Regions from separate parts of the Brevibacillus brevis NBRC 100599 genome, predicted to be linked through region 1. Evidence: predicted binding sites of a transcription regulator. Region 1 holds the regulator's gene; the other holds the start of a gene.
The links. Region 1 encodes Rex, which represses fermentation and respiration genes when NADH is low (regulators of the CRP and FNR family bind a similar motif). Its sites were predicted from a motif close to TTGTGAAATATTTCACAA; they were not measured.

Region 1 (16,640 bases):
TCCTGCGAGCTGAAATTGCTCATTTTGATATCGCCCATGCAAGGTCTGATTCTGCATGTATACGAGAAATGAGCGTTCCTCGTCCTTCGTGATCTGCTCCAAAAGCTCCGCTACCGTCTTCGTCTGCTTCGTCCCTGTTGTTTGTCTGACCGCAGGCGCAGTATCTGTATTGGCAGATCGACTTACTGTTCCCAATACAATCCCGAGGAGAAATAGACCGAGTAGGATTGGAATGAGCCACCACAGCATTTTGGGCCGGATGTACATGTCGTCCCCCCTGTCCCATTTTTGTCTTTAGCCTATGCTATACGGGAAGGTTTTAGAACGACACGGAAAAGTTGCTAATCATAGCTTAAGGTTGGGCGGTCATACTACACATACACCCCGAGGAGGTGAGCGCGTGACATCTTCGCAACAAACCACATCTCCTGACATACTTGGGTTTCTGTTACAGGAATACCGCGTCTCCTGGGCAGGATTGTCGTCTCCCTTGCGTCAATGGTCGCACACACCCACTCTTCATTTTCGCCATCATCTCCTGACAAAAGCTGTGGCAAAAATGAACAACGGAACGTCTTAGTATCCAATTCCCCTACCTACACCTGCACTGCCTTACTCCTGTCCCCCACCTGACAGGAGCCTTTTACCGTTTTAACGTTTGGAATACGCGGTTTGCTTCGTAAATCGCGCGCTCCTCATCGATGGTCAACAACTTATGATTACGCATTAAGAATTTACCCGCTACAATCGTATCTTTCACATCTCGTCCATTTGCCGCGTACACCACGTGTGAAATCGGTTGGTGTGCTGGGTGGAAATGAGCTTGATGGCTATCCATCACGATCAAGTCAGCTTGCTTGCCTACTTCAATGCTTCCGAGTGTTTCTTGTTGGAACACCCCTTCTGCGCCATAACGAGTAGCCATGCGAAGGGCTTCCTCTGCTGGAACCGCTACTGGGTCGTTATTTACACCTTTGTGCAGGATCGCAGCGAGCTTCAATTCCTCAAACAAATTCAAATTGTTGTTGCTTGCCGAGCTGTCCGTACCCAGTGATACGCTTACACCTTTTGCCAACATTTTCGGAACAGGCGCAACACCGCTTGCCAGCTTCAGGTTGCTCACGACATTATGAGAAACTCTCACGTTGTATTTTGCCAAAATGTCGATTTCTTCATCCGTAAGGTGAACAGCGTGCGCTACGAGTGTTGGGCGATTGAACATGCCCAGCTTTTCCAAATGTGCAACTGGACGCTGTCCGTAGTCCTTCTCGTTTTGACCGACTTCCCAAGCGGTTTCAGACATATGGATATGAAGCGGCAAGGACAACTCATCGGCTTTTTCGATAATTTGGGTAATAAATTCTGGCGAGCAGGTGTACGGCGCATGCGGTGCCATCATGACGGTAATACGTCCGTCTGCCTGATTATGCCATTCTTTTGCAAAAAGAGTCGCGTCTTTCAGCTTTGTTTGACGTTCTTCTTCAGAACACAAACCGATCATCCCTCGGCAAAGGCGGGCACGCATTCCAGCTGCATCGACTTCCTTTGCCACAACATCCATATGATCATACATATCCACAAACGTAGTGGTTCCCGTACGAATCATCTCAATAAGCGACAGTTGAGTACCCCATTTTACTGTATCTCCCGTGAATTGCGCCTCCAATGGCCACATTTTGTCTTCCAGCCATTGTTGCAGCGGCAAATCATCTGCATAACCGCGTAGGAGGGACATACCAGCATGTCCATGCGTGTTGATTAAACCAGGCAGTATGTAGTCTCCTTTTTGATCGATAACCTCATCGTATCCTGCTTCTGATAGGTCCTCAGGAGTTGGGCCCACATACGTAATCTTGTTACCTTCGAATGCTACGGCACCATCGTGAATGACTTCATTCGTATCGTTAACGGTAATGACTGTTGCGTGAATGAGGATCGTCTTTTTCATAGTATACACTCCATTCTTATGTCAAGTAGTAGGCCAGGCTTTGCAGGTTGGACGTCACGTCCGCATAGTGAATGCGAACATCTTTTCCTGCGCGAATCGTCGTAGGGGCAAAATTCAAGATCCCCTTGATACCCGCTTGAGTCAACTGATCACATACGGATTGCGCTGCAGGTGCCGGTACCGTAATAATCGCCAGCTTGATTTGCTTGTTTACGATTGTCTCTTCCAGCTCTGATAAAGGCTGAATCGGTATACCTGCGACTTTTTTACCCTGCTTCTCTGGATTATTATCAAAGATGGCCGCAATCCGCATGTTATCTTTCAAATAAGCGTTGTAGTTACTAATGGCATGGCCCAAATGCCCAGCTCCGACCAAAGCGACACGGATTTCATCTGTTAGTTTTAGAATTTCACGTATTTTTTCCACCAGATAATCGACATCATAGCCGATTCCCTTTTTTCCAAAATCACCAAAAGCTGCAAGATCTTTTCTGATTTGGGCAGGATTCACATCGAGATTCTTGCCCATCTGTTGGGAGGAAACGGTGGTCACCTCAACCTGCTGCAAATAACTGAGGTAACGCAGATAAATCGGCAAACGACGGACGACCGCTTCCGAAATCTTTTCGTGTTTTGCCACGTTCGGTCTTCCCCCCTAATTCTTTTGCTTCAAAATCCGATATTCTTTTCCATTCGATAAAATGGTAATGGAACCGTCGTGGCTGGTAACGTATGTCTCAGCCCATGACTCACCCAGACGCTCCATGACTTCCGTCTGACCGTCTTTCATTTGATCCCGCGATCGGCCTGTCTGAATAATGGCGACCTGGGGATCGACCTTCGTCAGAAACGGTTGCGAAGAGCCTTGATTGCTTCCCTGACCAGCTACCTTTAGCACTTCCGCCTTCAATCTGTCATTTTGCCGTTCCAACAGTCGCTCTTCTGCTTTTTCATTCACGGCACTCATAAATAAAAATCGCAGTTGGCCATGCGTCAATCGAAAAACGAGAGAATTATTCTGGGGCGATAAAAATAACGGTTCATCCGGGAGCAACACTTCCATGGAGATATCTTGTTCAAGAGTGAGTACTTGTCCTTGCTCTGCTTCCATCTGCTTTTGGTTGGAGCGAAGCAGCACGACATGGCGAATGGATGGCGCGATCAGCTTGGGCAAAATGACGGCATTTACAAGCACTTGTTGGCTCAATGAAGCGAAGCCTCCCATATGCTCAGGCTGGTCGTTCGTCAACACTACATAATCGAGCCGTGTGATCTTGAGCTCTGCCAAGCGCGCCGAAAGAATGGGCCAATCTTCTGCCGTACCCGTATCAATCAGCATCGTTTTACCGCCTGGCATTCTCAAAAGCGTGCTCTCACCATGTGGAAGTGCCAAGTAGGTGACAATGAGACCCGAAAATTCCTGTTCTGTCTCCGTTTCAAACGGGTCATCTATCTTCACTGCTGCTTCTTGCAAATACAAATGGCTATCAATCGAGCATGCGCTAAGGAAAATCGCACTAAGAACTACCATCCACCAACGCCACGCTTTTTTCCATAACATTTATTTTATCACCTTAATCCCTATGAGACTATTGCTTCATTTTATGAATCTGACAGGGATTGCATACTAAGGAATGGCTCTATACGCTCTCGCAGTGTTGGCCATGGACCGCTTTCGATTTGAAATGGCGGCAAAGATTGAAGGAATGAGCGTCCATATCTCGCCTCAACCACACGCGTGTCGAGAACGATCACGACCCCTCGATCCAAGTGATGGCGAATTAATCGTCCCACCCCTTGCTTAAATTGCAGAACGGCTTGTGGAAGAGACAACGACATAAAGGCATTTTTTCCTTCTGCCTTCAAAAGCTCTGCCCTTCCTTGATAGACAGGGTGATTCGGCGGAGCAAACGGAAGTCGAACAATAACCAAACTGCTCAGCCATTCCCCCTGGATATCGACACCTTCCCAGAAGCTGCTCGTCCCAAGCAGAACACTTCTCTCCATGCTTCGGAACAGTCGCACCAGCTTGCTCCGATTGTTGCTATCAATCCCGTGACCGAATAACGTATACGGTTCTGGCGCCTCCGCTAGTCGTTCCTTCATCGCTTGATAAACAAGGCGAAGCATCGAATGGGAGGTAAACAGGATCAACGTCCTTCCTTTCGAAGCCAGTACGACATCCACGCACCCTTGTATGACCGCCTCCAAATACGTGTGGTCACTCTCTTTACCTGGTGCCGGGAAATCAGATGGGATCAACAGCAATCCCTGCTCTTCATAATGAAACGGCGATGGCAGTGACAAGGTGCGCACTCGTTCCTCAGGCAGTTGGTCGAGACCAAACTGGCTTTTGATGTAGGAAAAGCTGTTTTTGACCGTCAGAGTGGCTGATGTCAAAATCAGGCTCCGTTTTTGCGCGAACAGTGGTTCTGCCAGTGAGTCGGCAACCTTCAAGAGTGCTGCGGACAAATGCACCTGCTTGCGAGCTGTACGGGACTCTACTTCCATCCAATACACATACTCTGCATCCTGCTCAAGTAAAAAGAAGTGAAGCAGCTCCACGGTATTCTGCCAGTCTTTGATGAGACCAAATAAATCTGTCAGTAGACTACGTACAGCAAAAGGTGGCTTTTCCTCTTGCGGAGTCGTTCGCAAAAGCTGCTCGATGCCCGCTGCATAGGCAGTCATCCCTTCAATCAGCTTTTTGGTTACTTTGCGTATCTTCTCGTGTTTGCCTACAAACGATTCGATCCGATAACGTACCGTCTCACGACCAGCGTCCGTCGTCTCCTCCGCACGATCTGATGCCCATGCATACAAGAGCTGTGTCCATTGCTGCGCTTTCTCTCGCAAGGTCGCGGACTGTTTTCTCAGCTCCAAAAGCTTTGCCACTACTTCTTCTTGTACCGCAGGCATCCAGCTTTGCAGCTCTTCTGCGAAGCGTGCAATTGACCCACTCTCTTCAACCGATGCACGATCTAGCAAGAAAAGAAGCTGCGTGGTTGAAAACTGCTTGCCTAGATGCTGTGTCGCAGCATCCTCCAAATGATGGGCCTCATCGACGATGGCAACTTCATACGCAGGTAGGATCCTGTTTTCCGCTTGTAGATCGCTGATGAAAAGGGCGTGATTGACGATGAGGACATCGACATCGCGAGCCCGTTCCTTCGCCTGAAAATAGTAGCAGCGACTAAACCACGGACAAGCCCGATTCAAGCAAGAGCCCGTATCACTTTTTACCTGTTGCCATAGCAGTTGACCACTTGGAGGCATGCTCAGCTCTTCCACGTCACCGGTAACAGTTTGCGTGAGCCACGTCAGCATCTGTCCTTTTACCAAGCGCATTTCTTGGCTGCTTCCTTCTACAGGCTCGTCCACAGCTTGTTCAAATTTACGCAAGCATAAGTAGTTTCCTCTGCCTTTTAGCGTCGAAGCAGTAAACGAAAACGGCAACGACTCCTGCAAGGTAGCGATTTCCTTATGGAATAGCTGTTCCTGCAATTGAATGGTATTGGTACTGACCACCAGCTGCTGCTGATTGTGATGAGCCCAAATGATCCCCGGCAAGAGATAGGCTAATGATTTTCCCGTACCTGTCCCCGCCTCTACCAATAAATGGACGCCATCCTCCATTGCCTCATAGACGGCATGCATCATCGCTTCCTGAGCATCTCTACGTTGATACCCCGACATTTTCGCCTGCATGTACCCGTTTTCGCCCAAGACATCCTCGAGCTGCTCGGCAAACGCTTTGGTCACTGTCACATCGACAGGAGGATGCTTCAGGGACGCTGTTAATTTTTCTTCGCGTTTCCGTAAGGCCAACTGGCGATAAATATCCCACATATCGGAGGAATCCGTTTTGGTTGGCGTTCCATCCAGCTCTGGCAGCTCTATTAGCTTTTCCATCTCGATCTGCCGCAAAAGAACCTCGATATCTGAGCGAAACGAAGAGACGAGCATCTGCAGCCGCTGGATCGTTACAAGTGGCAATTTCTTTAAAATATCCAGCAAGTGGAGAAACAGCTGGGCCGTGGCAAGCGCATCACTATCTGCTTGATGAGGATTATCGTGCTCGATTTCCAGCTCAGACGCCAGTTCTCCGAGTCTGTAGCTATTTTGCATCGGCAAAAGAACGCGGGATAGCTCCACCGTATCAAGCACGTAGCCGTCAAACGCATAATAGCCCTGGCTCAGCAGGGCTTCTTGTAAAAATTGGAGATCAAAGCTTGCATTATGTGCAACAAAAGCTCGCCCGTCCAATAAACGCAAGAAATCTGGAAACACTTCTTCCAAGGAAGGAGCATCTGCAACCATCTCGTTGGTAATCCCTGTTAATTGGGTAATAAAAGGGGGAATATCCTGGCCCGGATGAATCAGGGTGGAAAAACTCTCGGTAATCTGCCCGTCATCGATTGCGACGGCACCAATCTGAATGATGCTGTCCCCTTGGCGTGGATGGCTTCCCGTCGTCTCAAAATCTACAACTAGTAATCGATTCAAACGTTGTCACCTCGTAACCTGGGCGGAAACATTCAATCCGCACTCATTCACATTCGGCAACGATGGGAAATATTCCTGCTCTCCTGTACATTTACGGCTGTACCAGCTCAGTCTGCATTTCTGATTGACCGAGCTTGCTTGCACAAAGTTGCAGATAGATGGGGATTTCCCATAACTGTTCTGCGAATGGCAATGCCCGTTGAAAATATTGTTCAGCCAGGCGCCAATTTTCTTCCACAACCGCGATTCTTCCCAGATGAAAATACCCTAACGAACGTACATATGGCTCAGCGTCTTCCAGGAAATACTTTGCCATCCGTTTTGCTTCTTGTGTATCCCCCAGCTTTTCGTATGCGGAAATCATCCCGGATTGTCCGAGGCGATTGTCTCGGTTTTTCTCCAGCATGATCCGAAACGCTTTGATTGCTTCCTCTACCCTTCCGTCAAACAACAGCATCCAGCCATAACTAAAAAGAAAGTCGTCATTTTCGGGTGCAAGACTGATCGCTTTTTTGACGAGCGTTAATGCGCGCTTTGTACCAGCAATCAGCCAAGTATTCCAGGCCAAGCCATGCCACGTCCACCCATCTTTTGGGGAACGCTCCGTCAAAAAGTGATAGCAAATCTGTGCCCGGTGGTAATTGCCCACTGTTTCGTATAAAGAGGCCATTTCCTGAAGAGTATCGCTGTCCAAATCGCGTGTCGGCAATTGCAAGCCTTTCGGCGGGCTCCATTCCACCGTCTTGTCCATCATATGCAGTAATTTGGCAGCACGTAGCCATAGCATCTGCGCTTCCCAATCGTGCTCGTTTTTTTCTAGATACGGTTCCAATTCGTCCAAAGCTTCCTGTGCATCGCCATCTCTTAAATAGCATAGCGCGAGGTTGTATTTGGCTTCTTCCTGTTCTGGCTTGATCTCGAGAGAAGTCTTAAAAGCTTGTGCCGCCTCTAGCCACTGCTCCTCTTCCGCAAGTATACACCCGATGGCATTAAAACTAATGGCCACAATGGTAGGTGAGCTTGCTGTCCTGCCGAGAAGACGGAATTCCCGAAAAGCTAATTCTTTCTCCTCACACAAAAGGAGACTGTAGGCGTAATATAGGCGCCCACTTTCCCAGTCTGGCGATTTTTGAACTAATTCTGCAAAACACTTTTTCGCGTCTTGGAACATACGCAAATGATAAAAGCCTTCCCCACGACGAAAAATCGGCTCGTATGTGTTTGTTTCAATGGCCTTTGGTGATTCTGTTTTCACCTTCGGCTGATGCGCCTTTTTCTCTTCTGCCGGAAGCTGTCCTTCCATTTCCTTGATGTTACGAATCGCATTCGATAATTTTTCTTCGAATTGCAGCCACAGGTCTACGACAGTATCACTTACTTGGCGCAATTGAAACAATTGTTCCGCGAGCTGAAGACGTTCTTGTTCAGAAGCCCCCTGCCACTTCTCTTCAATCGTCTGCGCTTTGTTCCGAAGCGTATGAAACCAGTCCTCGATTTTCACAAGAAAAGCCACCCCCTATGAGGCATGAGTACTTTCATTGTCTCACAAGGCAAGTGGCTCTATGCAGGAGTCGACAGATCGCTTACAGAATCGTCGCGTGTACTTCTTCCGCAATCAATTCTTTGATCTGATTTTTTTCATCCATGATGGCGACACGTGGCTTGTAGGTTCTTGCCTCTTCATCCGTCATCATCGCATAGGCAATAATAATCACGATATCACCCTCTTGTACGAGACGTGCAGCTGCTCCGTTCAAGCAAATGACGCCACTGCCTGGAGCACCTTCGATGACGTAGGTTTCCAGACGCGCTCCGTTGTTGTTATTGACGATTTGTACTTTTTCATTTGGCAAAATATCCAGCGCATCCAACAAATTTTTGTCGATGGTAATACTTCCTACATAGTTCAAGTTTGCCTCAGTTACCGTTGCGCGATGGATTTTTGCTTTCATCATGGTGCGGAACACTACCAATTCCTCCCTTATTACTACTTGATTGATGTAATCGTATTGTCGATGAGACGTGTTTTGCCAAATCGAACAGCTAGCGCGATGATGATCGTCTGACCTGCCGTTTCCTGCGCCATTGGTGTGAGCGCTGGATAGCTCAAAATTTCCACATAATCAATATCAGCCAAAGGTTTTTCGGAAATCATTTGCGTAATACGATCCTTGATTGTAGAAAGAGCCACGCCTTCGCTCAGCCATTCTTCTGCTTGCCTCAGGCTCTGTGAAAGCACGAGTGCTTGTGTTCGCTCATCCGCTGACAAGTAGACATTCCGAGAGCTCAGGGCAAGCCCATCCGCTTCGCGTACAATCGGGCATGGAACGATTTGCACTGGCATCGACAAGTCGTGAACCATTTGCGTCACAACAGCTACCTGCTGGGCATCCTTTTGTCCAAAAAAGGCGTAATCGGGCTGGACAATTTGAAACAATTTATTGACGACGGTCGATACGCCATCAAAATGACCCGGACGAGAAGCTCCACACAATGGAGTCGTCACATTTGCCACAGAAATATTGGTCAGCATCGGGGTCGGATACATCTCGCTCACTTCCGGGGTAAACAGGAAGTCCACTCCCGCTTCTTCCGCCATTTTGCTATCTCGTTCGATATCACGCGGATAACGTTCAAAGTCTTCATTCGGTCCGAATTGCAGCGGGTTTACGAAAATGCTCATCACAACCAAATCGCATACTTCACGAGCAGCTTTCACCAAGCTGAGATGTCCTTCATGCAGAAAGCCCATGGTCGGTACCATTCCGATCGTTTTGCCTTGCCGACGAGCATCTTTTAAATGAACACGCATTTCTGCAATGGTGGAGACTTGCTGCATCATTGTTTGCATCATGACTGTTTCACTCCTTCCCCGTACAATTCCTTGATGGTTTCTTCAGAGGCATGGAAGACATGCTCTTGTCCTGGGAAGCTTCTTGCTTCAACTTCTTTGTTATAAGTCTCCACTGCTTCACGGATTGTTTCCCCAATATTTGCGTAGCGCTTCACGAATTTTGGTGTGATATCCGATGCATAGCCAACCATATCATGGAACACCAGCACTTGCCCATCGCAAGTTGCACCCGCTCCAATTCCGATCACCGGGATGTCCAGCTTGTCTGCAATCATGCCTGCGACCTCTTCCGGAACACATTCCAGAACAATAGCGAATGCTCCCGCTTCTTGAATTGCAAGGGCTTCGTCCAACAATTTTTTGGCTGCCTCTAGATCTCTTCCTTGTACTTTGTAACCACCTAATTGATGTACGGATTGCGGAGTAAGCCCAATATGTCCAACGACAGGGATGCCTGCTTGTACACAGCGTGTAATGATTGGGGCGAGTTCACGGCCCCCTTCCATTTTGACCGCCTTGGCCAGCCCTTCTTGCATTAGTCTGCCCGCGTTTTTTACCGCTTCCTCAACTGTTCCGTGATAGCTAAGGAAAGGCAGATCTGTCACGACAAATGCACGCTTGGCCCCTCTCGTTACTGCTTTCGTATGATGTAGCATATCCTCCATCGTAACAGGGATCGTGGAGTCATAACCAAGTACGACCATTCCCAATGAATCACCGACCAAAATCATATCAACGCCAGCTTCATCTACTAATTTGGCTGCCGGATAATCATAGGCGGTCACCATGGTAATCGGGGTTCGCGTTTCTTTTTTCTTGCGGATACTCGAAGTCGTAATCGGTCTGTCGTTTTGTGCCATTTTTCATTGCTCCTCTTTCGCATCAAGCCCGTGGATCGTGTGAGGAATAAAAAAACCTTCTCGCGTCAATCGGGAGAAGGTTGTCCATGTCAAAAAGACATTTTGCGTTAGCGGATTCCTTCTGTCTCGGTCCACACAGGCTCTGAGCAGATTTTTGTCCTTGCACGTATTGATTTAAGATTACACGATAGATACAAAAATACTCCGGGAGTACCGTTCACGAAGTGATACAGCCTCCAAATTGGAGTATAACAAATGCTTCAATCATTTGCACGATAATTGACATCAGCCGAATAAACTTTGTGAATCTGTCCAGCCTGATCCTCGACCATGAGTACGCCTTCTTCATCCAAACCAACAGCACGACCTTCCAGCTGTTGTGAAATCGTCTGGAGGGTCACCCATTTGCCAATGGTGTATGAATGGTTTTCCCACTCTTGTTTGACACGCTCGAAGCCAGCTCGCAAATAGTGGTCGTACTCTTCTTCAAAAATTCGGCAGAGCCGCTGGATAAACGTAACACGCTTGAGTGACTCACCAGATTCAATTCGAAGCGAAGTCACAATCTGTGCCAATTCAGATGGGAAATCAGACTCGAGGCTGTTGGCATTGAGCCCTATTCCGATCACTAAATAATTGACCCGGTCAGATTCAGCATTGAGTTCTGTCAAAATGCCGCATACTTTTTTGTCACCGATAAAAATATCGTTCGGCCATTTGATTTTGACAGGCAACCCAGTCTCTTCCCGGATTGTTTTCGCTACAGCAACCGCCGTTAGCAACGTCATTTGAGGTGTCTTCGGTAACGGAATCGAAGGTCGGATGATCAAGCTCATCCAGATCCCCGTTCCTTTCGGAGAATGCCAGGGGCGACCGAGTCTGCCTTTCCCACCTGTTTGCAGCTCGGCGAGCACAATCGTACCTTCTACTGCCCCTTTTGCCGCAGCCTCGTGTGCGAGTGGCTGTGTAGATACCACCTCATCGTAAGCGATGACATTTTGACCGATCCGATTCGTTTCCAGTCCAGCCATAATTTCTGCTGCGGACAAGCGATCAGGGGCAACCAGCAGGCGATACCCCGATTTGCGAACCGCCTCCACCTCGTAACCATCCCGGCGGAGCTCTTCGATATGTTTCCAAACGGCCGTCCTTGAGCAGCCGCATGTTTGGCTTAATTCTTCACCAGAAATGAAACTGCCTGGCTGATCACGGAATGCTTGGAGGATGACTTGCTTAATGTTCATCTTGTGCAACCTCTTTCTTTGCAACTTCGACAAGTGCTTCTGGTGTATTTGGTAAACCGTGCAGAGCCGTTTGTCTAAGCAACGATTCCAAGACGCGGACAATCCACTCTCCTGGCTTTTTCTGAACGGCTACTTGCAGGTCAAGCCCCGTGATTGCCAAATCCTTGATGGTTTTGACAGGCATATTTTCGTATTGATCGAGGAGTGCCTGCATCGAAAACGATTGCCTCTCCTCCCACCAACACGCTTGCAATAAAAGAAAGAACTCGTTGCACGTGTCCCACCCGACTTCAAGCAGCAATGGTCCCCACTCGATCTCTTGAGGGACATCCCATTTCGGCTGCAATCGCGTAAGAAGTTCAACCAAGCAACAAATTGCTTCTGTCTCGCGTTTGGACATTTTGAGGAATCGGCATACTTCACGCGCTTGCACAGGTGAATAATTCGCAGCAAACAGGAGCAACGACCATTTTTGTGTCACGGTTTGCAAATGACGGAGCCGCCAAGCATGCTCATTTGAGAGGATGAACAGTTTTTCTACCTCCGGAGCATACGCCATGAGCCTCGTTTCATTCAACAACTGACAACCAACCTCTGGAGCTTTACTGTCGAGCGTTTTATTCAGCTCTTCCCTGATGCGCTCCACTGCAATATGAGCTAACAAAGGTGCCATCTGTTTCATAGCAAGCATGGTTTGGTCTTCTATAACAAAACCTAGCTGAGAAGCAAATCGCACACCTCGTAAAAGTCGAAGGGCATCCTCCTGAAATCTCTCTAGTGGAATGCCTACAGCCCGAACCAACCGATGCTCTATGTCCTCTTGTCCACCGAACGGGTCGTGCAATACTTGATGACGATCCATCGCCATTGCGTTCATCGTAAAATCACGTCGCTCCAGATCGAGCCGAAGTTCTGAAACGAACTGAACCTCAGCGGGTCGACGGTAATCTTCATATTTTCCTTCCGTCCGAAACGTGGTTACTTCAAACAGCTGCCCCTCGACTTTTACAGATACAGTACCGTGTTTCAGACCAGTCGGGACATGATCGGGAAACAATAGGATGACGTCGCCGGGATGGGCATTCGTACATATATCTATATCATGAACAGGTCGTTGTAAAAGCCAATCGCGGACGCAACCACCCACGTAGTAAGCTTCAAAGCCGTGTTCCTCCAATCTGTCGAGAACACGCTTTGCCAATTCTATCGCCAATCCAATCCCCCCTTTCTGGTTTGCTCCGCCTGATCTACACAAGGAGGCGTTTTTCATGAGAGTTCTGTATGGATTGTTCATTTTACTATCCAAGGTGCATCAGCTAGCCAAAAGCACCATCTTACGTTCAAAAGCTTAGATTTTCTTCGGATTTGCTTACCAGCAAGTTAGCGTAGAGTGCCTCATACTGCGAGGCAATCGTTTCATGACAAAATGTTTTGCAGGATCGCTCAATGCTGTTCGCAGAGAATTCGCGGTATAGCTCTTCATTTTGCAAGAGACGTATTGTTTCTTTCGCCATGCCTTCCACGTCGCCAATTGGACGCAAGAAGCCGTTCACACCATCCAGCACGACTTCGGGCAAACCTCCTGCCACTGTTGCGACGACAGGCACACCACAAGCCATTGCTTCTAGTGCAACGAGACCGAAGCTTTCCTTTTCTGATGGAAGCAGCATGATGTCTGCCATGGACAATACCTCGGCAACGTCTTCCTGCTTACCGAGGAAGCAGACATCGTCGTTCAGACCGAGCTCAGCGATCATTTTGCGGACCAGCCCCATTTCGGGACCTTCACCAATAAGGATTAGTCTGGAAGGCACTTCTTCACGTACGCGTGAAAATATTTCAATCACATCTGGCACTCGTTTGACCGGACGGAAATTAGAAATGTGCATAAGAATTTTTTCACCATTCGGTGCAAATACCTTTTTCAGCTTCGTAACCTCTTTCGGGTAATAACGCCGCTTGTCTACGAAGTTGTACACTGGGACAATTTCTTTTTCCGTATGCAGCAGCTCTTTCGTCTGCCTGATCAAATCATTGGACACCGCTGTTACCAAATCGCTTCGCTCAATACCGAAGCGGATCATATCACTCAGATTCGAGTCATAACCCAGAACGGTAATATCCGTCCCGTGCAGGGTGGTCACAATTTTCAAATGATCCCCTACCATTTGCTTGGCAAGGAACGCACACAACGCATGTGGCACAGCATAATGCACATGTAATAAGTCCAGGTTTTCATTTTTCGCCACTTGCGCCATTCGGTTCGCCAAGGTCAAATCATAGGGTGGATATTTAAAAACATCATAGTTGTTCACTTCTACTTCATGATAGAAAATGTTCGGGTGAAACGCGCCTAAGCGAAATGGCATTCCACCAGTAATGAAATGAACTTGATGTCCTCGCTCAGCCAATAGCTTGCCAAGCTCCGTAGCTACTACGCCCGATCCTCCCAATGACGGGTAGCATGTAATCCCGATCTTCATACAGTGTCACTCCTTCTCACAAGCTCTTTAATACATACGGAGCTGCACTGACAAATCCTTCTGCGTAGGCTACACCAGCCTGCTGACCAAATAATCGTTCTCGATACTCGACAGACTCCAGATATCCATTGGTAAGGGGTGTTTGAACACTGCCTTCTTCTAGCTCAAACTGACTGCGGTAGCAACGCAGCGCCTCCATTTTTTGCGAATAAACGCCAGTGATATCCACAACAACCTGCGGTGTGATAGTGGAATTAATAAAATAGTAAAGGAATTGCGATGGTCGATAGGCAGGCAAAGAAGGCTCCGGCAAATACTTGCGGATGCCTGCATTAAACACCGCTTCTCGAACGATACGACTTACACTTTCGTGATCTGGATGACGATCCGAATAATAAGGCGCAAGCACAATGGCTGGGCGTGTTTCACGAACGAGCTTTACGACGCGTTCAATCGCACTTTCCCTGACTGCTTCCAAGCCCCGATCAGGCAGTCCAAAATTATAGCGGGCAGCCACACCCATCACTTGGTCAGCGGCAGCCGCTTCCTGTTGCCTTCTCTCCACCGTTCCATTCGATGACAATTCCGCGTAGGTCAAGTCGAGAATCCCCACGCTTTTCCCCTCTTTCGCTGCCAAAATCAGACTGCCTGCCGCGCCGATCTCGACATCGTCAGGATGAGCGCCGATTGCCAAAATATCGAGTGAACTCATGCTTCATTCTCCTCACGCACCACTTCGCGCCAATCCAGTTGCCCCAGCTCCAAGGCCTTCAGCATGATTTCTGCCGAACCGAGATTGGTGGCAAACGGTATCTTGTGCACATCACACAGTCGAAGCAGTGCGATAATATCAGGTTCATGCGGTTGAGAGGTAAGCGGATCACGCAAAAAGATAATCAAATCCATCTCATTGCGGGCGATCATCGCACCGATTTGTTGATCGCCCCCTAATGGTCCTGACAGAAATCGGGTTAGGGAAAGCGACGTAGCTTCCATGATTCGCGACCCAGTTGTTCCTGTGGCATACAGGTCATGTTTTGCCAAAATGGATTCATAGGCCATCGCTAGTTGCACAATCTGTTCTTTCATTCGATCATGGGCAATCAATGCAATTTTCAAGAAAACCTCTCCCTTATGGCTGGGTAAGTGTGTATGTTAAACAAACGTTTAATCAATCAGATGTTCCAATCCGTAAATCAATCCGTTCATATTCATTACAGCTTTAATGGCCATATTTACGCCAGGCATGAAAGATTCCCGGTTAATCGAATCATGGCGAATGGACAGCGTTTGGCCTGTTGCCCCAAACAAAACCTCTTGATGGGCCACCATGCCTGGCAGGCGGACACTATGAATCCGGAAGCCTTCGTAATCTGCTCCGCGAGCGCCTGGAATTGTTTCTACCTCTTCCGGATGCCCTTGCTTGAGCTCTTCCCGAACGGCTGCAATCATCTCCGCGGTCTTCAAAGCAGTTCCACTTGGTGCATCCAGCTTTCGGTCATGATGTAGCTCGATAATTTCCACATGTGGCATATATTTTGCTGCCATTGCGGAAAATTTCATACATAGAATCGCTCCGATTGCAAAATTCGGAGCAATGACGGCACCCAGTCCTGCTTCTTTATAGCGCTCCGTCATGTCTTGCAGCTGCTCTGTCGTCAGCCCCGTTGTGCCAACAACCGGTCGCACACCACGAGCCAGACAGAGCTCCATATGACGATACACCGTATGCGGTGTCGTAAAGTCTACCAAAACATCCGGCTTCATTTCGTCCAATTGTTGATTAATTTCATCTTCACCAACACGCGTATCCAAATTGCCTGTAAAAACGAGCGCCGTATCCTGCGCGAGCATTTTCACTACTTCTTGCCCCATTCGACCATTTGCGCCAGCAACTGCTACACGAATTTGTTTAGTCATACTGCTCGTTCTCCTCTATTCTCGTCCAGCGATCTTTATCGCGGGTATTAAACTTGTGCATAATACGATCAAATGCTTCCTGCAAATCGATTCCGAGTGAGTTTGCGAAACAAATCACGATGAAGAGTACGTCACCCAGCTCTTCTTCTACTGTTTTTTCGCCTTCGTCCTTTTTCTTTGGTTTTTCTCCATAAAAGTGGTTAATTTCTCTGGCTAATTCACCTACTTCTTCGGTCATTCTAGCCAGCATCGAAAGCGGAGAAAAATATCCTTCTTTAAATTGCGATATGTATTGATCAACTTCTTGCTGCATCTCTTGCATTGTCTTTTGCCGTTCCATCCGCCCACTCCTTTTCACATTCTTCTCTCTTTCACCTATCGTACTAAAAAAGGCTTCGTTTGCCAAATCACAATACTTCGTCTTTCCAGCATATGGACAATCAAACGAGCGTTCATTTATAATGGCTTTCGGATAGCCCTCAGGTAACACAAGTATTACCTGCACATCAAGTCCGGGGGGAAGCCTGTTTCCTGATCCGGCGAACAGGAGGATATATGAAAATTCGTCTTGACAGTATCATTGCTATTATCATCGGTTCTGCCATTATGGGATTTGGTATTAACGCGTTCAACATTCCCAATCATCTAGCTGAGGGCGGTATCACTGGTATCAGTATTTTGATCAAGCTGCTAGTTCCGGTTGTAGATCAGGGAATCGTCTTCTTTGTCCTGAACATACCGTTATTTTTCTTGGGCTGGAAAATTCTTGGACGGACTTCTTTTTTCTACACGATTTTGGGAACGGTTTCTCTTTCCGTCTTTTTA
Region 2 (16,640 bases), 2.4 Mb from region 1:
TCCAGTTTTGGCTGCATGGCCTGGTAATCCGTCAAGTGCAGAGATTTCGGGTCAAGAGCTGGAGGAGATTCCGCATTTTTGAACGCATTCGTGCCTTCTCCCACGATGAGTCTTATTTGGATGAACATACAGCGTTGATGGATGGTACAAACCAAATGATATCTCAGTCCATACGAGAACTGACCGACAAACAGCGGACAGTGATTATCTTCCGCTTTTATCACGACTATACGCTTGAGGAAATTGCGACTTTGCTTGATATTCCGCTGGGTACAGTGAAGTCCAGATATCATGCTGGCCTCCAGGCGCTTCGAAAAAACATAGGGAATCTCCCCGTGGAAAGGATGGAAAAGATCAATGACTATTGAACGCAAAATCCGTGAACATCTGCACGAAGAGGCACAAACGATGGAGTGCCCGCCGGCCATTTCCAAACGAATCGAACAATCCTATTCTCACTATTTGCAACGAAAAAGGAGCGAAATAACGATGAAAAAACGATTAATTGGTGGATTAGTTGCTGCTGCGATTTTGATTCCAACCGCAGCATTTGCGTCCCCTGTTGTGATTGACATGCTTACTCGAGCACCAATAACTTCTGAACAAGTCAAGCTGGATGAGGCTGGAAAAGCAACACTTGAGAAGCTGTATCGTGCCATTCCTGAAACAAAATCATTTGAGATTATCGAGGCAAGCTACCTTGGAGACCCCAATGATTCAACCAAAAAGGTCCAATTAAGCATCGTCTTGCAGGAAAAAGGGGGAACTGGCAAAAAGATTACCCTCCATACAAACGGTATTACGGATGAGATTCAAGACCTGACGCAAGAGAATTGGGAGCCGAAAGAGAAAGCACTCATTACGTTATCCGATCAGGAAATCAAGGGGAAGGTAGATCAGCTCATTGATAAATTGTATGGCAACATCAAAGATTACGAGGTTGCCATGGAGCAAATGGACAATCCAAATCAAAAAACATTTATCTTGAATTACACCAAGAAGGGATCAGAAGGATTTGAAGGAGGGGGTTACCAAGTATTTGTTCAGGGTAATTCAATTAGTCTTTCTCCGGTAGCTCCTGAACCAAATACGGGAGTAGAAGGCTATTTCTCATTAAATGGTAAGCCTGATTATACTGCTGATAGCTTCTTAAACGATGAAAAACTGTTTGCTTTACTAAAAATGAGCCCGAAAGAGTTAAAAGAAGAACTAGCAAAGGGAAAAACTGTTGTGGAGATTGCAGCATCGAAAAATATCTCGAAACAACAAGTGATTGATGTGATTGCAAGAACACAGGCTGAAGGACAGCTTCAAGATGGGAAAAATAAAGTAACGATCAGCGATGAGTTACTGAAACAAATGATGAAAGAAATTGAACCAAAAGTCGTACACGTAATTGAACACAAAACGGAAACGGAATGGAAGTAATAGAGAAGAGGCGGGAAACCGTCTCTTTTTTCGTTAAAAATAAAGTTGTGCGTCCGCCTACGGGAAGATTCTTGATGGCGACGTATACTGTAACGTACATTTTGACTTCATGCTAAAGTCAATCGAAAGGAGAGGTCGCCGTGGCAATTGGACAGATGACTCGGGTCAGCTTGCCGTACCCCTCTACATGGGAAATTCAAGCGAGCTTCGGTGGAAGACCAACCACGTTGGGCACATTGGTGATATCCAATGTCTCGAATGGCAGGGTCAGCGGTACCGTTAATTTCCGTGGTACTCCGACTCCCATACAAGGAAGTTGGGATGAGAGGTCCAGGCAAATCACGATTGAATCACCTTATGCCAATTTTGTTGGCACCTTGGCTTACAAAGAAGAGCCAACAATTGGGTTGCGACATTATGTATTACGAGGATCGGTTCGAATGAAGCCCCCATCTGTGCGGGCAGGAGAAGTGGGAACATGGACGGCCGTTACGCATTTACCGCTGTAAGGAAAAAGGAGGCACCTTCCTGTTAGAAGAAGGTGCCTCCTTTTGTAATGTGCGGTTACAGTTTATTGCGTGATTCCGAGCATTTGCTTCATATCTTCTTGAGCATCACCAATCAACTGAATATGGAACAAGTCTTGTAATACTTGCAGAACACCGGGCTGAATGAACTCAGGCAATTTTGGGCCGATCCGTATATCTTGTATCCCTAGGCTAAACAGACCGAGCAGGATGGCAACCGCTTTTTGTTCAAACCAGGAAAGAACGATACTTACCGGCAGCTCGTTCACTTCACATTCGAAGGCATCGGCTAATGCAGCCGCAATCGTAATGGTAGAAACCGAGTTATTGCACTGTCCCAAATCGATATATCTTGGGATGTCGGTACCTGGCACGGTGCCGAAATCTACATCGTTAAAACGGAATTTTCCGCAGGAGGTCGTAAGAATGACTGCTTCTGGTGGTAAGGACGTAGCCAATTCACGGTAATACTCGCCTCCCTTGCCAGGAGCGTCACAACCTGCGATGACGAAGAAGCGTTTGATCTTTCCTTCCTTGACTGCCTGAATAATTTCAGGGGCGATGCCCAGAACCGTTTTATGATGATACCCGGTCGTCAGTGTCAGTTCCGATTCGATGGAAACCTCAGGAAGAGACAATGCCTTTTCAATGAGCGGCGCAAAATCGTTTTCTTCGATTTTCGTTACATTTTCCAAACCGGTTATATCATACGAAAAGAAACGATCGGCGTAGCTGCCTCGAATAGGCATCACACAGTTTGTTGTAGCCAGGATAGCGCCGGGAAACTTCTCAAACAACTGGCGTTGATCGTACCATGCTTTCCCGATGTTCCCTTTCAAATGAGGATATTTCTTCAGTGCGGGATAGCCATGTGCAGGCAGCATTTCGGAATGCGTATATACATTGATTCCTTTGCCTTCTGTCTGTTTTAACAGCTCTTCGAGAGCAAACAGATTGTGCCCCGTAACAACGATGCATTTTCCTTCTATTTTGTTTTGCGAGACTGTGATTGGCTGCGGCACTCCGAAATGATCCGTATGAGCCCGATCCAAAAGCTCCATGACTTTTATCGCGGCCTTCCCTACTTTCATGGCCATTTGCAAATGTTCGTCCAAGTTGAAATTCACATTCGTCAATGTAAAATAAAGAGCTTCCTGTGTAATCCCGTCCACTTCAGGATCGATATATCCCAGTTGTCGAGCATGTGTCGCATAAGCTGCAATCCCTTTTAAAGCAAAAATAATGGTATCCTGAATACTCGCAAGATCTTCATTCTTTCCGCAAACGCCGATGACCTTACAACCACCTGTTGGAGTCTGTTCACATTGATAACAAAACATGTATAATCCACTCCTTCGATCCAAGATTTCGCTTTGATTATAAGCGGATTGCTTGGAAGGAGCTGTGATTAAAATCACAACGAAACCAAACTTTGCCTCTTATCATAGTGGATGAAGAAGATTTCCCAAGTGAGGGGTGTTGTTTATGGTACGAAAATGGCAGTTGCCATTACAGACGTTGAGTCTTACGGTCGGTTTCATGGTATGGGTCATTCTGTCATCGCTCATGCCTTTTATCAAAGAAACCGTACCCATGAGTCCAAGCGAAGTGGCGTGGGTGACAGCGATTCCTGTTCTTCTTGGATCGCTGCTGAGAATCCCAGTTGGATATTGGAGTAACCGATTTGGCGCGAGGCTATTATTTAGCATCAGCTTTCTCTTGCTGCTGGCTCCTGTTTTCTATATTAGCCAGGCGACCACGTATACCGATTTGTTAATCGGCGGGTTATTTATAGGGATAGGCGGAGCGGTGTTTTCCGTTGGTGTCACGTCTCTACCTAAATACTATCCGAAAGAGAAGCATGGTTCTGTAAACGGAATCTACGGTATGGGGAATATTGGTACAGCGATCACGACGTTTTCAGCGCCAGTTCTGGCTAAATCGTTTGGATGGGCAACCACTGTACAGATGTTTATGCTATTGCTTGTGGGATTCGCAGTGCTTACCTTCTTGATGGGGGATAAAAATGAACCTAAGGTAGTGACTCCTCTTGGTCAGCAGATAAAGAGTGTCTACAAAAACGAAAAGCTGTGGTTGATCAGTTTGTTCTACTTTATTACGTTTGGTTGCTTCGTTGCTTTCACCGTGTATCTCCCGAACTTTTTAGTGAGCCATTTCCAACTGGATAAAGTAGATGCAGGTATGAGAACAGCAGGGTTCATTCTTTTGGCGACACTTGCAAGACCATTGGGAGGTTGGCTTGGAGATAAGTGGAACCCCTTCAAGGCGTTGATGATTGTGTTTGCCGGGCTCGCCTTGTCTGGTCTTGTCTTATCGTTTTCGCCATCGATTTTGATGTATACAGTAGGGTGCTTGTTGGTAGCGGCATGTGCCGGAATCGGTAACGGTGCTGTGTTCAAATTAGTGCCGATGTATTTCTCGCGACAAGCGGGGATTGTAAATGGGATCGTATCTGCTATGGGGGGATTAGGAGGATTTTTCCCGCCGTTGATCCTAACGCTGTTATTTAATCTGACCGGGCATTACGCGATCGGTTTCATGGCGTTATCGCAGTTTGCACTGGTGAGCTTGGTCTTGGTGATGTGGATGTTTTACCAAGAGAAGCTGCAGCTCGCCGCCACCATTATGGAAAAGACGGGAGAGGCGATACTGATTACCGATACGCGAGGAGTCATTAAAAGTGCGAACCACGCTTTTACGAAAGTGACTGGTTATGAGATGAATGAAGTGATTGGCAAGTCCCCCAATATTTTAAAATCAGGCAGGCAGAATGCCGATTTCTATCAAAAGATGTGGGACTCGATCAAGAAGAATGGCTATTGGCAAGGAGAGATCTGGAATCGTCGGAAGAATGGGGATCAGTATCTCCAATGGTTAACGATTAGCGCGATTCTGGACGATGCAGGTGAAGTCGAGTACTATGCTGGCATGTTCAGCGAGCTAGTGGAGCAAAGACATGGATAAAGAAGCTTGAATCACGGATGAAAAAAAGTCTTGGACGGACAAGTCCAGGACTTTTTTTGTGCAGGAAAGTATGTAGACTTTGCTCACATTTGACAAATATCAGGTGGGCAATCATCACAATAAATCGCTTCTTTTAAATAGGCAAGGTCCTTAATCAAGATATGCCCGTGGGGAAGCAGATCGATGGAATCCTGTTTTTTTAGATCGGAAAGCATCCGGTTGACACTTTCTCGTGTCAGTCCAATGAATTGTGCCAAATCGCGATTGGTAAGGGAAAGGTCGATGAGGATTCCGTCGGGGTGTGGCTTGCCGTACGTGTTACTCATGCGGATTAGCGTGGAATACAAGGCGCCGATTTTGCCATTGAGTAGCAAATCGCGAAATTTGGACTGCATCCGCCTGTTCATCAATCCCATCCAACGCAGGAAGTCTACGCAAAATTGGCCGTTTTTGATGAGCATTTTTTCCAACCCTTGTCGTGGGATGATCCATACCTCACCCTCCATCAACATGGTTCCTGTGGAGGTGTACGTCAATTCCTGTTCGAATAGCCCGGAAACGCCAACTAGCTCTCCTGCACCAAATACTTGCAGTGTTAATTCTTTTCCATCGTTCGTGTTTTTTGTGAGCTTGATTTGGCCCGACGAAATTAAGAATAGCTGATCGGCTCTTTCACCATCCAAAAACAGAACGGCTCCGGGAACGAAATTTTTCCGAACAGAAAACGTTTCAAGGCAATTCACAAAATCGGAAGAAATCTGCTCGACAAACGTTGTACCATTTCCGGTCATGTGGGTCCCCCTTACAACAAGGATATATAGGTAACTCATTATATCATCCGTAAACAATAGTTTGGGAAGAGAAAATCGTCCTGATTGTGGCAGTGGTGTGAGGTAAATCACAACCTGGGTTTCGAGCTGTTGCTACAATGGTCTCGAGCGAAAGGAAAAAATGAGCAGCAGCAGGGAGGGTGTTGTATGAATTATCTATTTGCTTCCAAAGTGGCGAAGCGTGCTTTTATCATCATTGCTTGCTTGTTCGTCCTAAGTTACGTGGGAACACGTTTTTTCACGCATATTGATTTGGCGCTTTACGGCTATATGGTGGGGACCCTTGTCTTTATCGGAGGTTTCCTTTATCGATTTTCTGCGTGGGCAGATCGCCCGCCAACGAATGTCATTTTGAAAAAGGGGCTACGCCTGCTCTTTCGTAAAAGCACGGCGAATACAGCAGTGGATCATCTGGCCATCTATCGCTTTATTTGGAATCGGGGATGGTACCGCTGGACACAGCACATTTTGCTGGGATGGGGATGCATCTTGGCCGCGTTTGTCACCTTTCCGTTAGTGTTTGGCTGGATGTACTTCACGATGACGGACAATGGCTACTATCAGGTCGTGTTCATGGGTGTGGATGTTCTGACCGTACAAGCGGATGGCTGGATTGCGTTTCTCTTTTACAACGCGTTGAACATTACTGCTTTTATGGTCATCGGTGGAGCAGTCATGGCCTTGTATCGCAGATTAAAGAACATGCAGGCACGGGCTGAACAATCCTTTGTCTACGACTTTTTGCCTTTATACCTGCTGCTGTTTATCAGCGTGACAGGCTTGATGTTAACCGCAAGCAACATGTTCTTAGGGGGCTTTGGGCACCCGGTCATATCAGTCACTCATCAATTTGCAGTGATTGTAACATTGATATATCTGCCATTCGGAAAACTGGCTCACATACCGTTCCGTCCCATGAGTGTGTTTGCACGCAATTATCGTGAGCACTATGGCGAGCAGGAAATGAAAAAGTGCAAAGTGTGCAGCAATGAGTTTGTTTCTGCGGAACAGTCGGCAGATGTAATCAACGTGCTGGGTAAAAACGAAATGGCTTTTCAAATGGAAGAAGGATTCCACTTGGCTGAACTTTGCTTGCCGTGCCGCAGAAAATACCGGATGTTCCGCTTTACAGGAGTTCCTACGCACGAGATCAATGCCAGGGAGGCAAATCAACATGCCAAAGGATAAATTTTTTAAAGTAATTGAAAACAAGATACATCCGAATGAGAAATTGGTCAGCACGCACTGCAGCTACTGCGGTATGCAATGCGGGATGAATCTGCGTGTAGATACAACGACGAACAAGATTATTGGAGTGGAGCCACGATACGATTTTCCTGTCAATCTGGGGAAGATGTGCCCAAAAGGGGTGACGGCTTATCAGCAGGTGAATCATCCGGATCGGATACAGCGGCCGTTGATTCGAACAGATGCTTCATTAAAAGGCACGGCGGAAGGCTTTCGGGAAGCGTCATGGGAAGAAGCGCTTGACTTGATCGTTTCCAAGTTCAAGGAGTTGCAGCACAACTATGGCAAAGATACCTTGTCTGTTTACTCTGGCGTTTCCATGACGAACGAAAAATGCTACCTCACGGGTAAGTTTGCGCGGGTTGCCTTGCAAACTCGCTATATCGACTATAATGGCCGCTTCTGTATGTCCTCCGCAGCGGCAGGATTGAATCGAAGCTTGGGGATTGACCGCGGTTCTACTATTCCTTGGACGGACATTCACCAAACAGACTGCTTGTTTTTGGCCGGATCAAACGCGGCCGAGTGTCACCCAACCAGCATGTTCCGTATTTGGGAAGTGCAAAATCGAGGCGGCTACCTGATCGTAGCCGATCCAAGGGAAACGCCTTTGGCACGTCGCGCTGATATCCACTTGGATCTGCGGCCTGGTACGGATTTGGCGCTGGCAAACGGAATCGTTCATCTCCTGATCGAGAATGGACATATAGATGAAGACTTTATTCGAAATCATACGAATGGTTTTGAAGAAACAAAAGAAGTGGTTGCTACCTTCACACCGGAGTATGTCAGCGAAATAACAGGAGTTTCGGTGGAGAAGATTGTGCGGGCTGCCGACATTTTCGGGAGGGCACCCGATGCAATTGTGATGTTTTGCCGTGGTGTGGAACAGCAGGCGAAAGGAACGGATAACGTATCGGCCTATACGAACATGTCACTCGTCACAGGCAAGATTGGCCGCCCAAAATCAGGGGTAGCAACCCTTACTGGTCAAGGAAACGGTCAAGGAGGGCGGGAACATGGGCAAAAAGCCGATCAATTGCCTGGCTACCGCAAGCTCGACAATCCTGAACATGTGCGTGAAATAGCGTGTGCATGGGGCATTCCCGCGGAAGAGATGCCGCAGAAAGGTGTCTCTGCCTATGAGATGTTCCAGCTCATGAAGGATAAAACGATTCGCAGCTTATACTTACTCTGCTCCAATCCTGTGGTAAGTGCGCCAAATCTAAACCATGTTCGAGAGTCCCTGAAAAGTCTGGATTTTATGGTTTGCTGCGACTTTTACTTGTCCGAATCAGCTGAATACGCTGATGTCGTTCTTCCCGTTACGACTTGGGCAGAGGACGATGGAACGACAACCAATCTCGAAGGGCGCATCATTCGTCACCGTCAGGCACAGGAATGGTTTGCCGAATCCAAGCCTGACTGGTGGATTCAGATCGAAATCGCCAAAAGAATGGGGCGCGGAAAATTCTTTACTTACTTGAAGTCTCCTCAGGATATTTTCAATGAAATACGTCAGGTCTCCAAAGGCGGAGTAGCTGACTACTACGGCGTCACCTACGAGAAAATTGATCAAAACAACGGTGTTTTCTGGCCGTGCCGCGAGGAAGGCGATGAGGGACAGCCACATTTATTCCTCGATAAAAAATTTTATCACCCGGATGGCAAAGCCAAAATATGTGCGCTGCCTTACCGTCCGCCAGCGGAGGAGCCGGATGAAGAATATCCTTTGCGGTTAACGACGGGACGAGTTGTGTTCCACTATTTGTCCGGGAACCAGACAAGACGAATCCCGTTTTTGAAGGACATGTATCCTGATCCGCTGCTTGAGGTTCACCCAAAAACAGCGACACGTTACGGTATTGAACACGATGAGCTGGTCACTCTGAAAACGAGAAGAGGAGAGGCGCAGTACCGCGTGAAAGTGATCGAGGCGATTCGGGAGGATACGGTGTTTGTTCCGTACCATTGGGGAAAAGCGCAGTCTATCAATCTGCTGACCAACCCGGCATTGGACCCATATAGCAAAATGCCAGAGTTTAAAGCGTGCGCCGCGAAAATCATCAAGCACAAACATGGAGGAGTTCGCCATGGGTAAACAAGTCTTATACATCGAAATGGATAATTGCATAGGTTGTCGAAGCTGCTTGGCGGCGTGTACACAGTGTGGAGGTCACGACAGCCGAAACCGAAACTACGTACTGGATGTCGACCCGTTTATCAGCAGACAAACGATTCCCCTCATGTGCTTTCATTGTGTCAATCCTGCTTGCGCCCGCAGCTGTCCTGCTCAGGCGATTCAAATCGCAGATAATGGGGCCGTATTGTCAGCTTTGGTAGAGAAATGCATCGGTTGCCAAAATTGTACGATTGCCTGCCCCTATGGGATTCCTAAATTTGATGAAGAGCAGAATCTCATGTACAAGTGCGATCTATGCTACGACCGTACGAAAGAGGGAATCCCGCCGATGTGCGCTTCGGTTTGCCCGACAAACACCTTGCAGTGGATTGAGGAAGCAGAGCTGGAAGAAAAACGGGCACAGATTCCTTTGGCCAATGGCAAATGGACTGCCAGCCACGACCCGGATGTGCTGGAAGGCGAAACCAATGTGAAAATTAGCCTGCCTGGCATTCTGCAGGGCAAACAGAAGCTATTCTAGAGGGGAGATATACCTTATGGAGAACGAGAAAACCCGCCCCATTCCGTTGAAGGATGACAATTACACGCATAACATCAATCGTTCCAATGAGCGTAGTCTGGATCGACGGAGTTTTATGAAAACAATGGTAGGAGCGGCCGGTCTTTTCGCGGCATCTACGCTGCCATGGGGAGCATTAGCTGCCAAGGAGCTGATGAGTTCATCCAGCAAGTCGTATCCCACACAAAAAATCGCGAATCTCAGCGATATAAAGCCCGGAGATGCGATTGAGTTTGCTTATCCAGGAGAGCATGACAGCGCGTTGTTCGTTTATGTGAAGGAAAAGGAATACAAGGCGTATCAAAATGCATGTACCCACCTACGTTGTCCGGTATTTTGGGACCGGGATGAGAAAGAGCTGCTATGTCCTTGCCATCACGGGAAATTTGATATTGCCACAGGTAATCCGCTCGCTGGTCCCCCAAGAAGACCACTTCCGGAAATTGTGCTTCAAGAGAAAGATGGAGCCGTATACGCTGTAGGGGTGAAGAAATATGAAGAGCAGCTATAGAGGTGTCATCCTATTAGCATTGATCTTGTTCGCCAGCATTGTTTGCACGCAGTACACAGTCAACATGTATCTTGCACAGCGATATATGGAGGTACTCTTGCTCAGCGGTGCAACGGTAGTGTTGTTCCCACTGGCATGGATGGTATTGAGAAAAGACCAGCGAGATCGAAGAGAGCAAGGGAAATAATCTGGGAAAGGAGTGTGATCAGTTGCCATGAATCCTAGTAAGCAAACGATTGCCGAGCTTCACCAGGAGCTGCCTGCCTTGGTGGATAAAAAAATGGGGATACTCATTCAAGATTTGGCGGATAATGCCGAACCACACAGTCCGGCTCTCTTGGAAAGGCAGCTGGCAAAATGGGAGATCACGGAGGATGAGGAGCATCTGCGACTCTATTTTAATCCTTGCCAGTTTGTTGCGATTCCCATCCAGAATGGACCGGTTGTTTTTTCGCAAGAGGATGACTGTATTCGCATGGTTGCTAGGGACAATCGGGGACAGCTAGCGTATCGCATTTCTTTTGGTAACTAACTCCCACTAGTAGATGGAGGGATTGTAATGGGACCACCGCCTATAGGATGTATGGGGATGATGCAGGAGTTTGAAGGGAGAAGGAAGCTGTGTCCAGCCCTGGAAAAACTGAAAGACGAGCACCTAGCATTAGCTGAGCAGATGAATGAGCTCGTACATCTGGCAAATAACCTGAAAGCTACTGCCGAACCTACGAAACGAAAAAAAGGCTTAACAGAGCTCCATGAGCTGGCGTCCTCGTTTCGGGCGGAACTGGAGAAACACTCCAGACGCGAGGAGGAAGACCTGTATCCCCTGATGGCTAACTATATCGAACGGGAGATGGGACCGATTGCTGTCATGGAGGAAGAGCATGATCTTATTCATGAAAGCCTGATGTCGTTCATGCGAATCGTAGAAAAGGAAAAGTCTGAACCAGTTGAAATAGAAGCGGTCCACACTCATTTGCTGAAGTCAATAGAAATCCTCATGGAACATTTCTTTAAAGAAGAGAGTGTCCTCTTCCCGATGGCAGAATACGTATTGAGTGACGCAGAGAAAGAGCAGTTGCGAGTACTGTTTCAAGCTTAGAAATCATGTAGCCCTCCTACTGGTAAAAGTGGGAGGGTGATTTCGTTTTCCGATTATATCCTATTGAGGGGAAATGTGCGTGTTGATACTGTCATTTGTCGGTTTCAATCAGATAAAATCAATCATTTACTAGTAGGGATTAATTAGAGGAGGAGGTGTTCAAAGTGCCGATTGTTAAACCTTATCTAACCTCATTGAGATTTACGTCCACCATGGGTGCTGGAACCGGTACTGGTGCTGCGTTTGCCATTGCGGCAACTGCATTTACCACTGACGCGGGCGCTGCTGCCACAGCATTTCCTGGTACGTTTGCTTTTTACAATCTCTACGTCAACGGTGTGCTTCAGGCAGGTAATACTTCCACAATCACAACAACAGCGATCACGATTCCAGGTGGAGATGCCGAAAACGGTGGTACACCCATAGTTGTAGAGTTTGTCGTTAACTAAGATGAATAGGATGGTGGCCCCAGGTGGATGGAATGTGCCTGGGGTTCACTATATGTGTAAATCGGAGTGAAGGGTCGAAGCACTTCGAGAAAGGACGAGTGATTTCATGAGGCGCTATGTCACACAGTCATACACCGTGAGGAGACAGTGTCTGCAAATCGTCCAGCCATTAGGTTGTCCCGGGATTTTTCCAGTAAAGCCCTCCCCCACATGTCCTCCCTGTCCCCCGTGTCCATGTACGCCTGGTATCATACGAACAGAAACCTATCAGTATACAGCAATATCAGATGGAGTCAAAAATGTGTATACCAACAGTGATGCTGTCATGCCATTCAGTACTTCCGGGATTCTGGATCCGAATGAAGTTTCGGTTATGAATCTATTCATCAATGGAATGCTACAACCTTCCAATTTGTATGTGGTCCAGCCGGGAGTTGTGATTCTGAGTGACATTCCTGTACAAGGGGTTCCTCTTATTCTTCAGTTCATCAAAATGATTCTCTCATAAATGGTAGCTTCCTTCTCGGGAAAAGGTCATGTCATACATACATGCCATTTTCCTTCCATGTTGTGCCCTTGATGGCGTACACGGCGCACATCAAGGAGGGTAGGCGAATATCATGGCGATATCGACTGAAACCGTACAGGAGGTATATTTCCATGTATCCGAGATACCCATACTACAGTTACAAAACTACTTGCGAAGAGACTCCCCTTACGTTTCCGCCTCAGCATCAGGATCGACAACCGGGGATGGAATACTTGATGGTCCCGCGACCGATTTTCGATAATCCTGACTATATCGGAAGCGGCAAGCTTCGGGGAAAGGTAGCGATTATAACGGGTGGAGATAGCGGGATCGGCCGTGCCGTAGCGGTTGCTTTTGCGAAGGAGGGGGCAGCCGTAGCGATTCCTTATTTGGATGAGCACATCGACGCCGAGGAGACTAAGCAAGTCGTTGAGTATTACGGAGGGCAATGTTTGCTGCTGCCGGGAGACTTGCGCGACGAGGCTTGGTGTCGGGAGGTAGTACGCCAAACGGTTGCTTGTTTCGGCAAAGTGGATGTGCTTGTTTTGAATCAAGGCGTACAGTTTCCACAAGAAAGCATTCTCCAGATAAGTCGCGAGCAACTGGAAGACACGTTTCGCACCAACCTTTTCCCCTTATTTTACATCACACAAGAGGCGTTGCCGCATTTGCAACCAGGCAGTTCCATCATTAGTACGGCTTCGGTTACTGCCTATGCCGGTCATCCGCAATTAGTTGATTATTCAGCAACCAAAGGGGCCATCGTCTCCTTTACCCGCTCCTTGTCCCTTCAATTGGTCAAGCAAGGCATCAGGGTGAATGCAGTTGCTCCTGGACCAATCTGGACTCCGCTGCAAGTATCCAGCTATTCGGCAGAATACATCACGACTTTGGGTGTCGACACGCCGATGCGTCGCGCAGGACAGCCGTTTGAGCTGGCTCCGACCTATGTCTACCTGGCCTCGGATGATTCGGGATATGTCACGGGCCAGGTATTGCATGTCAATGGTGGAACGATTACAGGGACGTAGCGGTGATTTAAAAGTCTCTCGTCTTCGATTTGGTAGGCAAGATCGCTTGCTCTCCCTTTTCATAGAAAGCCAGTAGAGTATGGACAAAACTCAATCTCGGCACGATTATATAGACCGCTAAGGCAGACCCAATGCTGATCAAGGCACCCACAATGACATCTGCCGGATAATGAACGCCTACCAAAATGCGAGAAAGCCCGACACAAACAGCAAGCAGCATCCAGAGTGGCCCCGTCGTCTTTCTAAAAAGCCAGTAGGTCATGCAAAAGGAAAAAAACAAGATCGTATGGTCGCTCGGAAATGAATTGTCGACCGCTTTTTGTACCAATTGATTGACATTCGCAAGCTCTGCGAATGGCTGATTATTCGCATGAAGGCTTCCAGCTACTTTCCCGAATAGCTCAGCGATGACAAACGTAAATGTCGCACAAACGACCATGATGCGATTCTCATGTTTTCTCGTAAACCAATACACCAAAGCGCTTAACGCCAGAATAAACACCGTATATTCCGCTACGTAAAAAGACACGGGATTGAGAGCCGGATACTCTTTCCCCAAGTCATTAATCAAGCGAAAATAGTGAATGTTGATTTCCATGCCATTCATTTTGGAGATCCCCCTTTACATGTAACAGGAGAATTTTAATCGATAAGAGAGAAATGGGAAATTGATTTACCTTACGAAATATTACAGGGTTGTAAGGTTGGTTCGGTAGCATCAAAAAAGAGACGGCAGAACCGTCTCTTTTTCATTGGGCAAAAGTTTTTTGTTTTTTGTTTTTGCCCGCTGCTTTGGGATAAATGTCTTTTTTGACAGCCTTTAATTTTCCGGCACGATCCATGGTCACGTTGATGGTATGATCCGGGGAAGTGTAAATGACAAGAACCTGTGTCTTGTTTTCCTGGACAGTAGAGGAGTTGATCTGTGAGAACTTGTATTTTTCTGCTTGCTTTCCAAACAAAAGCTTGAGGTGCTCCTTGCCTTTTTTGATCGCTTCCTCATCACTTAAAACTTCTTTCGAAGAGGGGAGTCCGTTTTGAATGTCGACGCTGATCAGCTCTCCCGTACTTGCGTTTACATGGACAACTCCGAAGTCTGGGGTAGTACCGTCTGGTTTGCTCGACAAGATCGCTTCCAGACGTTCGATCGGACCAGAAGTGGTGGTAACATTCTCTTTTACGATAGAGGTGATGTGATAGTTCTTCAGGTCAGGGATGGCTTCTTTGACGTGATTCAGAGTCGCTTTTGCTTTTTGATTCAGATCGTTTATGGAAAGCTCTTCTAACTTGGTCGCAGTTACAGTTGCTTTCTCTTTGTGGGAAGAGGCTGCTGCGGCTTCGTTGGTCAGAATAGGTGTGTTTGGCAAAAGGAGTGCCGCTATCAGGGTGAATGCGAGTACCTTACGCTTGGTCATTTTGATCATCCCCATTATTTGTCAGTTGGGTGTACATGATTTAATACGGAAAGAGATTCGAATAAGTAACGGGAAAAATTGTGAAAATTTTATAACAGACGACCAAAGGGAGAAAGTGTCGAAAAATAGTTTTGAAATTTTATTTCAAATCTGACAATTCATCTTGATATTTTATTTCAAGCGTCTATAATACAAAATATGTAATCCATTACCACGTCTCACCATCATGTAAGCGCTTAATAATCCTGCGGACTAAAGGGGTGATATCGTGTTGAATGGCGGGTTGCTGCGCATCCGCGAATCGTTGCACAATATCAAGCGTTCTGAACAAAACGAAGGAGCTGTTCCGCGCCATTCTGATTCCCACTTCCTCCTTAGACTACACAAACTCCTGCCTTTATCCTTTTATCCTATCAGTCAGTAAAGAGTCCATTACCTTCAAAGTATCCACATGTAGCTAGAAGTACGTGAGGCGTTTGGAAATATCGTTAGCTATGCAAGTTTTCATTTATTGCAATTGGGGAGGTTTTCCATGAAAAAGAGAAGGTTTCTCTCAGTACTTGGTTTGATTGGCTTAACCGCGGCATTGCTTATTTCCGGATGTAGCAGCCAGTCCTCCACACAGCAGGGGGACAAAGTTGAGTTGTATATGGGCTACAACTCTGATCCGCCCACGAAGAAAAAGATGGAAGAAATTATCGCAAAATTCGAACAGTCACATCCGAACATCAAAATCAAAACAATGACAGCACCTTATGATGACTTCTATCAAAAGCTGACGACTCAGATCGCGGCTGGGAATGCACCTGATCTTTGGCAGAGCGACGGGACAAAAGTATTTGGCTACGCCCAACGTGGCGCGATTCTCGACATCACCGACTACGTCACGAAAGAAATCAGCAAAGAGGAGCTCAACGGTCTGGAGTTCAACAAAGACTCTGACGGGAAGTATTGGGGTGTGCCGCAGGGCATCCAAGTCGGAGCGCTTTTCTACAACAAGGATTTGTTCGACAAAGCGGGCGTGCCATACCCTACGGCTGACTGGACCTGGGATGATTTAAAGGCGGCTTCCGTCAAGCTGACCCTCGATGCCAACGGGAAAAATGCAGACGATCCTGCTTTTGACAAAAAATCAGTGAAGCAGTACGGCTTCGCGTTTTTCGGTAGCTCACGCGGGGCGTTTAACATCTTGAAAGCGTATGGTGGTGGGGTATTGGACCCGACGTTGAAAAAATCGATTATCAACAGCCCGGAGAACAAAAAAGCGGTCGAGTGGATGGTCGACGGCATGCAGCGCAAGCTCTTCCCGAATCCGGCTGATCTAAAGGCGTTCCAAAGCAACTTCAAAGCGTTTTTGAGCGGGGCTGTAGCGATGCAAATCGATATTTACGCAGCAACAACCTCGATGAATGGTGCAGGGTTGAATTACGATGTCGCTCCTATGCCAAAAGGGCCGGACGGCAAACGCTTCGCACCCGTCATCGCCAACTCATGGGTCATCAACAAAAAAGCAGAGGAAGAGAAGGTCAAGGCCGCTAAAGAATGGATCACCTACTGGACGACATCTGATGAAGCGCAAAAAGAGTGGACAGAAGTAGGCGAAGCTATTCCAGTGAAAAAATCAGTGGCGAATTCCGAAATGTTCCTAAACCCAGCCACGAAGCCGGAAAACAAAAAAGTGTTCCTCGATACCTTGGAGTTCGCAGGCACGATTGATACCAACGCTGTCTTTACCGAGTGGGTGAAGGTGTTCACGGATAATCTGGCGGAGCTGTTCATGGATAAATACGGAACGGACGACTTCATTACGAAAACAGACCAAGGCATTCAAAAAGTTCTGGATGATTTCTTCAAGAAGCAGTAGTCATCTATCAGTGAGGATG

Region 2: the regulator Rex is predicted to act here: its motif matches at 3,358-3,375, upstream of BBR47_RS23645 (nitrate/nitrite transporter).

What each region holds. Positions count from the first base shown of each region.
Region 1 covers NC_012491.1:2,567,569-2,584,208, reverse strand. The annotation lists gene BBR47_RS12820 (hypothetical protein) at 1-267, opposite strand, end outside; gene BBR47_RS30860 (hypothetical protein) at 401-580, shown strand; gene BBR47_RS12815 (amidohydrolase) at 644-1,948, opposite strand; gene BBR47_RS12810 (redox-sensing transcriptional repressor Rex) at 1,965-2,588, opposite strand; gene BBR47_RS12805 (ComEC/Rec2 family competence protein) at 2,604-3,509, opposite strand; gene dinG (ATP-dependent DNA helicase DinG) at 3,551-6,454, opposite strand; gene BBR47_RS12795 (tetratricopeptide repeat protein) at 6,546-7,955, opposite strand; gene panD (aspartate 1-decarboxylase) at 8,038-8,421, opposite strand; gene panC (pantoate--beta-alanine ligase) at 8,442-9,308, opposite strand; gene panB (3-methyl-2-oxobutanoate hydroxymethyltransferase) at 9,305-10,168, opposite strand; gene BBR47_RS12775 (biotin--[acetyl-CoA-carboxylase] ligase) at 10,429-11,412, opposite strand; gene BBR47_RS12770 (CCA tRNA nucleotidyltransferase) at 11,402-12,625, opposite strand; gene bshA (N-acetyl-alpha-D-glucosaminyl L-malate synthase BshA) at 12,753-13,895, opposite strand; gene bshB1 (bacillithiol biosynthesis deacetylase BshB1) at 13,912-14,607, opposite strand; gene BBR47_RS12755 (methylglyoxal synthase) at 14,604-15,014, opposite strand; gene dapB (4-hydroxy-tetrahydrodipicolinate reductase) at 15,063-15,815, opposite strand; gene BBR47_RS12745 (nucleotide pyrophosphohydrolase) at 15,808-16,155, opposite strand; gene BBR47_RS12740 (YitT family protein) at 16,371-16,640, shown strand, end outside.
Region 2 covers NC_012491.1:4,975,580-4,992,219, reverse strand. The annotation lists gene BBR47_RS23665 (sigma-70 family RNA polymerase sigma factor) at 1-368, shown strand, start outside; gene BBR47_RS23660 (hypothetical protein) at 358-1,428, shown strand; gene BBR47_RS23655 (hypothetical protein) at 1,569-1,937, shown strand; gene hcp (hydroxylamine reductase) at 2,000-3,295, opposite strand; gene BBR47_RS23645 (nitrate/nitrite transporter) at 3,441-4,940, shown strand; gene BBR47_RS23640 (Crp/Fnr family transcriptional regulator) at 5,024-5,731, opposite strand; gene BBR47_RS23635 (hypothetical protein) at 5,918-6,958, shown strand; gene BBR47_RS23630 (molybdopterin oxidoreductase family protein) at 6,945-9,119, shown strand; gene BBR47_RS23625 (4Fe-4S dicluster domain-containing protein) at 9,112-9,681, shown strand; gene BBR47_RS23620 (Rieske (2Fe-2S) protein) at 9,698-10,231, shown strand; gene BBR47_RS23615 (hypothetical protein) at 10,215-10,418, shown strand; gene BBR47_RS23610 (hypothetical protein) at 10,446-10,763, shown strand; gene BBR47_RS23605 (hemerythrin domain-containing protein) at 10,821-11,333, shown strand; gene BBR47_RS23600 (DUF4183 domain-containing protein) at 11,498-11,782, shown strand; gene BBR47_RS31845 (DUF4183 domain-containing protein) at 11,889-12,290, shown strand; gene BBR47_RS23590 (SDR family oxidoreductase) at 12,443-13,342, shown strand; gene BBR47_RS23585 (undecaprenyl-diphosphatase) at 13,350-13,949, opposite strand; gene BBR47_RS23580 (hypothetical protein) at 14,092-14,757, opposite strand; gene BBR47_RS23575 (ABC transporter substrate-binding protein) at 15,290-16,621, shown strand.